Regions from separate parts of the Klebsiella ornithinolytica genome, predicted to be linked through region 2. Evidence: predicted binding sites of a transcription regulator. Region 2 holds the regulator's gene; each other region holds the start of a gene.
The links. Region 2 encodes PhoB, which activates phosphate uptake and scavenging genes when phosphate is short. Its sites were predicted from a motif close to CTGTCATAAAACTGNCNNAT; they were not measured.
Positions count from the first base shown of each region.

Region 1 (2,274 bases), 1.2 Mb from region 2:
ATAGCACAATCAGCGCCGCCAGTTTGACCAGCACGCCGAAAATTATGTCACCCTTTTTCCCCGGAGGGTTAAATGCCGGCTTGGTTGCAGCCATAGATTACTCTTTCTGTTTGGGCCTGGAAGCGCGCATTTTACCGTGCCTCCAGGCTAACGTAATGCTATACCCTAAATAATTCGAGTTGCAGCAAGCGCAGCCAACGCAGCTGCGGCTCGAAGTATGACGGGTATTTAGTACAGCGCTTTACCGCTGCTGTCTTTCACGTTGGTTTTCCATGCAGCACGAACCTGCTCAACCACGCTTTCCGGCAGCGTTGCGTAATCCAGCGCGTTGGCTTCTTTACTGCCATTTTTGTACGCCCAATCGAAGAACTTCAGCACTTCAGCAGTCTGTTCTGGCTTGTTCGTAGCTTTGTGTACCAGGATAAAGGTGGTTGAGGTGATCGGCCATGCATTCTCACCTTTCTGGTTAGTCAGATCCTGTGCGAAGGATTTGCTCCAGTCGATACCTTTAGCCGCGTTAGCGAAGTTATCTTCCGTCGGGCTGACCGGCTTGCCATCTGCGGAAAGCAGTTTGGTGTAAGCCAGGTTGTTCTGCTTCGCATAGGCGTATTCTACGTAGCCAATGGAGCCCGGCAGACGTTGAACGAACGCGGCGATGCCGTCGTTACCTTTACCGCCCAGACCAGTCGGCCAGTTAACGGTAGAACCCGCGCCAATCTTAGATTTCCACTCTTCGTTCACTTTCGCCAGGTAGCTGGTGAACACGAAGGAAGTGCCGGAACCATCGGCGCGACGAACCACGGCGATATTCTGAGACGGCAGCTTCATACCCGGGTTGAGTTTAGCGATCGCTTCGTCATCCCACTTTTTAATTTTGCCCAGGTAGATATCACCCAGAGTTTTACCGTCCAGAACCAGCTCACCCGACTTCACGCCAGGCAGGTTGATTGCCAGAACCACACCGCCGATAACGGTCGGGAACTGGAACAGGCCTTCCTGAGCCAGTTTGTCATCGGCCAGAGGAGCATCAGAAGCACCGAAATCAACGGTGTTAGCAATAATTTGTTTGACACCACCGGAAGAGCCAATGCCCTGGTAGTTCACTTTATTGCCGGTTTCTTTCTGATAGGTATCAGCCCATTTGGCATACACCGGTGCAGGGAAAGTTGCGCCCGCGCCAGTCAGGCTTGCAGCTGCAAATGCAGAGAAAGCGCTCATCGATAAGGTCGCGGCGACAACTGTTGCGACGGTGGTACGCATAACGTTCATAATGTCTCCTGCTGGATTCGTAAATCGTTGTTTCGAGGCTATGGTGAGCAAAATAGGACAAAGAGGTGACAGTAAAATGTACGAATTATTACAGTTTCATGACACCCAAAAAGATAGCGGACTGGCGAAAATAAAAACAATATAAATCATAATGTTAATTATTTAAGTGACCGTAAGATTGCAGAAAAATTTTCTTTTTATGACACTTAAAATCGTAGTCGAAGATGACGGTTTGTCATAAACCCGCGCAGCAGCATTTTTCAGCAGAGCGCTGAAAAACGATCGCGGGAAATAAAAAAGGGCCGCCGGATGGCAGCCCTTTGTCTGATGCGTGTTGGCTTATTCTACGGTGACCGATTTTGCCAGGTTACGCGGCTGGTCAACGTCAGTGCCTTTAATCAGCGCAACGTGATAGGCCAGCAGCTGCAGTGGCACGGTGTAGAAGATCGGCGCAATGACCTCTTCAACATGCGGCATTTCAATAATGTGCATATTGTCGCTGCTGCTAAAACCCGCCTCGCCATCGGCGAAGACATACAGCTGGCCGCCACGCGCGCGAACTTCTTCAATGTTGGATTTCAGCTTCTCCAGCAATTCGTTATTCGGCGCCACGACGATCACCGGCATTTCGGCGTCAATCAGGGCCAGAGGGCCGTGCTTCAGCTCACCGGCCGCGTAGGCTTCCGCGTGGATATAAGAGATCTCTTTGAGCTTCAGCGCCCCTTCCAGCGCGATCGGATACTGATCGCCACGGCCAAGGAACAGCGCATGGTGCTTATCGGAAAAGTTCTCGGCCAGCGCCTCAATACGCTTATCCTGCGACAGCATCTGCTCAATACGGTTCGGCAACGCCTGCAGCCCATGAACGATATCATGCTCAACGGCGGCATCCAGACCTTTAAGGCGCGCCAGTTTTGCCACCAGCAGCAGCAATACGGTCAGCTGAGTGGTAAAGGCTTTGGTCGAGGCCACGCCGATCTCAGTGCCCGCTTTGGTCATCAGCGA
Region 1 covers NZ_CP130153.1:5,531,295-5,533,568, reverse strand. Annotated here, with positions in the region: gene pstC (phosphate ABC transporter permease PstC) at 1-94, opposite strand, end outside; gene pstS (phosphate ABC transporter substrate-binding protein PstS) at 229-1,269, opposite strand; gene glmS (glutamine--fructose-6-phosphate transaminase (isomerizing)) at 1,609-2,274, opposite strand, start outside.
Region 1: pstS (phosphate ABC transporter substrate-binding protein PstS) is a predicted target of PhoB. The motif match lies at 1,355-1,374, and genes of this name have one in related genera.

Region 2 (2,274 bases):
CAACAGCAGCTGCTGTTTTTCGCCGCCGGAGTGTCCGGCCTGGCTGGTGACCAGCTCGCGCGGGCGCAGGAAGGGGACCGGGCAAAATATGGCGCCGGGCGTGCCGTCGCGCTGCGGCAGAATAAAGGGAGCATGGCCGGCGCTGGCCACCACCGTGGTTTTCAGAAAGGCCAGAATATCGCGGGATTCATTTAGCGTCGCCACCGAATCGTGGTTGCCCGCCAGCACCACCAGCTGGCAGCCGGTTTGCTGAAGCTGAACCACGAATCGGTTATACAGCTCGCGGGCGTAGCTTGGCGGTGAGCCGGTATCAAAGATGTCGCCGGCGACAATAATGGCATCGACCTCGTGCGCCTGCGCGCTGGTCAGCAGCCAGTCGAGAAAGGCCGAGTGTTCGGCGGCGCGGCTCTTGCTGTAAAAATTCTGGCCAAGGTGCCAGTCAGAGGTGTGGATGATGCGCATAAGTATTCCCTGGCGAAAAAGCATAGGCGCATTATATACCTGTCATCCCGCAGGTTGCCCCTTTAACGCCAGCAGGATCGATTGTTACTCCTTGTCATTATTAAAAATCCGCTATCATATGACGGTCATTTTCTTCATAAATCTGTCACAAAACTGACGCATAATGGCGCCGCACTCTATACTGATGGCTAAAAAATACAGGGTAAATAATGGCGAGAAGAATTCTGGTCGTTGAAGATGAAGCTCCGATCCGCGAAATGGTCTGCTTTGTTCTTGAGCAAAACGGCTTTCAGCCCGTCGAGGCGGAAGATTATGACAGTGCGGTGAATCAACTCAATGAACCCTGGCCTGATTTGATTCTCCTCGACTGGATGCTGCCGGGCGGATCGGGTCTCCAGTTTATCAAGCTGCTCAAGCGTGAGGCGATGACCCGCGATATTCCGGTCGTCATGCTCACCGCTCGCGGTGAAGAAGAGGATCGCGTACGTGGTCTGGAAACCGGTGCCGATGATTACATCACTAAGCCTTTTTCACCGAAAGAGCTGGTGGCGCGAATCAAAGCGGTGATGCGCCGTATTTCGCCGATGGCGGTGGAAGAAGTGATTGAAATGCAAGGGCTTAGCCTTGACCCTTCCTCCCACCGCGTGATGACCGGTGAAAGTCCGCTGGACATGGGGCCGACGGAGTTTAAATTGCTACACTTCTTTATGACTCACCCGGAACGCGTCTACAGCCGCGAACAGCTGCTGAATCACGTCTGGGGGACCAATGTGTATGTAGAAGACAGAACGGTGGATGTGCATATTCGCCGTCTGCGTAAAGCGCTGGAACATAGCGGCCATGACCGGATGGTACAAACGGTCCGCGGCACGGGATATCGTTTCTCCGCCCGTTTCTGAATCTCGACAGGAGTGTGAACCGTGCTGGAACGGCTGTCATGGAAAAGGCTGGCGCTTGAGCTTTTCTTATGTTGTATCCCGGCCCTGATTCTTGGGGCGGTGGTGGGTTATCTGCCGTGGTTTTTACTGGCGGCAGTAACCGGACTTCTCATCTGGCATTTCTGGAATTTATTACGTCTTTCATGGTGGCTATGGGTCGACCGTAGCATGACGCCACCGCCGGGAAGAGGCAGCTGGGAACCGCTGCTCTACGGCCTTCACCAGATGCAGATGCGCAATAAAAAGCGCAGACGCGAACTGGGTAGTCTGATCAAACGCTTTCGTAGCGGGGCTGAGTCTTTGCCCGATGCGGTGGTGCTGACGACGGAGGAGGGGGCCATCTTCTGGTGTAATGGCCTGGCCCAGCAGATCCTCAATTTGCGTTGGCCGGACGACAGCGGACAAAATATTCTCAACCTCCTGCGCTACCCTGAATTTGCCCATTACCTCAAAAACAGGGATTTCTCAAAGCCGCTCAATCTGGTCCTCAATACTGCTCGTCATCTGGAGATCCGCGTCATGCCCTACAGCGACAAACAGTGGCTGATGGTGGCGCGCGATGTCACGCAGATGCACCAGCTGGAAGGCGCGCGGCGCAACTTTTTTGCCAACGTCAGCCATGAGCTTCGCACGCCGTTAACGGTACTGCAGGGCTATCTGGAGATGATGCAGGAGCAGGTGCTGGAAGGGATGACGCGCGAAAAAGCGCTGCATACGATGCGCGAGCAAACCCAGCGCATGGAGGGGTTAGTCAAGCAGTTGCTGACGCTGTCGCGGATTGAAGCGGCGCCGACGCTGGCCATGAATGACAAAATCGACGTGCCGATGATGCTGCGGGTGGTGGAGCGGGAAGCCCAGACGCTAAGCCAGCAGA
Region 2 covers NZ_CP130153.1:4,373,936-4,376,209, reverse strand. Annotated here, with positions in the region: gene sbcD (exonuclease subunit SbcD) at 1-462, opposite strand, end outside; gene phoB (phosphate response regulator transcription factor PhoB) at 672-1,361, shown strand; gene phoR (phosphate regulon sensor histidine kinase PhoR) at 1,383-2,274, shown strand, end outside.

Region 3 (2,274 bases), 2.4 Mb from region 2:
AAGTAGCAGGGCAACCAGCGCCGCACCGGTACTTTGACCGAGCAGTCGCGCGGTCCCCAGCATTCCGCTGGCGCCGCCGCTGCGCTGGGCCGGTGCGGAAGAGACAATGGTATGGTTGTTCGGCGACTGGAACAGGCCAAAACCGGCGCCGCACAGCGCCATGCGCCAGATAATATCCAGATCGGAAGGCGAGGAGGGCAACAGCGCGAGGCCAAACAGGCCGCAGGCCATCACCAGCAGACCGATTGCCCCCAGTAATCCCGCGTGCACTTTCTCAATCATATAACCCGCCAGCGGCGCCATCACCATGGTAGCCAGAGGCCACGGCGTCAGCAGTAAGCCGGTTTCGACTTCGCTACGGCCCATCACCGACTGCAGGAAGAAGGGCAGGGAAACCAGCGCCAGCATTTGCGCGCAGAACGAGCAAACAGAGGTACAGATAGACAGGGAAAACAGCGGGATGCGCAGCAGGTCAATCGGCAACAGCGGTACCGGCATCTGCAGCTGGCGGCGCACAAAGAAGAAACCGATAACCAGCATCGCGGCCACTTCTGCAAGCACGAGTCGTCCCGACTGACCCTGGGCAAAACCGCCGAGAGCGGTGATCAACAGGCCAAACGTCAGCGCATTCATTATGGCGCTGGGAAGATCGAAACGGGTGATTTTGCTCCGGCCAACGTTCGCCGGCAGGTAACGCATGGCGAGGATAAGCGAAACAATCCCGAGCGGAATATTAATAAAAAACAGCCATTGCCAGGAGGCCACCGAGAGAATCGCTGCCGCAATAGTGGGGCCAGCGGCCGATGAAACCGCCACCACGAAGGAGTTAATCCCCATCCCGCGTCCGAGAAAACGCTGCGGGAAAATAAGCCGGATCAGCGCCGTATTGACGCTCATCAGGGCGGCGCCGCCAAGGCCCTGCGCGACGCGGGCAAGGGTCAGCATCTCCAGACTATGGGAAAGTGCGCAGGCGAGCGAGGTCAGAGTAAACAGCGCAAGGCCGATTTTATAGATACGCCGATAGCCAAACATATCGCCGAGAAAAGAGAGCGGCAGAAGGGCAATCACGATAGCTATCTGGTAGGCGTTGACAATCCAGATTGACGCCGCCGGCGAGGCGTTTAAATCGGTGGCAATAGTCGGCAGGGCCACGTTAGCGATTGCGCCGTCGAGTACCGCCATGGCTAACCCTAAAACGATGGTCAGAATTGCGCCGTAGCGCTGCGGCAAAGGCAGGCCATCGGAAATGTTTTTATCCATGTTGAATGTATGTCTTTAGGGTAATTATTCTCTGAGTAATGATTTTAGCATTGATTATTCGGCTGTATGTCGCAGATTTGTAACGAATGAGCAGAAGAACGATTGCGGGGGGCGCGATGCGAATTTATAATAAAAACCGGTTCTGATTTTTATAAAACAGTTACGATGAGGTGATAAATGGCAGTTGCAGATTTGGATAAGCAGCCAGATTCTGTCTCTTCGGTATTGAAAGTTTTTGGCATTCTGCAGGCGCTTGGTGAAGAGCGTGAAATTGGCATAACCGAACTGTCCCAGCGCGTCATGATGTCAAAAAGCACCGTTTATCGCTTTTTGCAAACCATGAAATCGCTGGGCTATGTGGCGCAGGAAGGTGAATCCGAGAAATACTCCCTGACGCTCAAGCTGTTCGAACTGGGCGCGCGTGCGCTACAGAATGTCGATCTGGTCCGCAGTGCCGATATCCAGATGCGTGAACTTTCGCGGCTGACGAAAGAGACGATCCACCTGGGGGCGCTGGATGAAGACAGCATCGTCTATATCCACAAAATCGACTCGATGTACAACCTGCGGATGTACTCACGAATCGGTCGCCGCAACCCGTTGTACAGTACCGCTATCGGTAAAGTGCTGCTGGCGTGGCGCGATCGCGCTGAAGTTGAGCAAATTCTTGAAGGCGTCGAATACAAACGTAGCACCGAGCGGACCATTACCAGTACGGAAGCGCTGCTTGGCGTCCTGGATCAGGTTCGTCAGCAGGGCTACGGTGAAGATAATGAAGAACAGGAAGAGGGACTGCGCTGCATCGGCGTACCGGTTTTCGACCGCTTTGGCGTGGTGATTGCAGGTCTGAGTATCTCTTTCCCGACTCTGCGTTTCTCGGAAGAGCGTCTGAGTGAATACGTGGAGATGCTGCACACGGCGGCGCGTAAGATTTCTGAACAGATGGGCTATAACGACTATCCATTCTGATCCGAAGGGCAGCCTGGTCAGTTAAGCGACAGCGGGAATACGTTT
Region 3 covers NZ_CP130153.1:1,971,737-1,974,010, forward strand. Annotated here, with positions in the region: gene Q1L34_RS09200 (MFS transporter) at 1-1,260, opposite strand, end outside; gene kdgR (DNA-binding transcriptional regulator KdgR) at 1,438-2,229, shown strand.
Region 3: kdgR (DNA-binding transcriptional regulator KdgR) is a predicted target of PhoB. The motif match lies at 1,327-1,346, and genes of this name have one in related genera.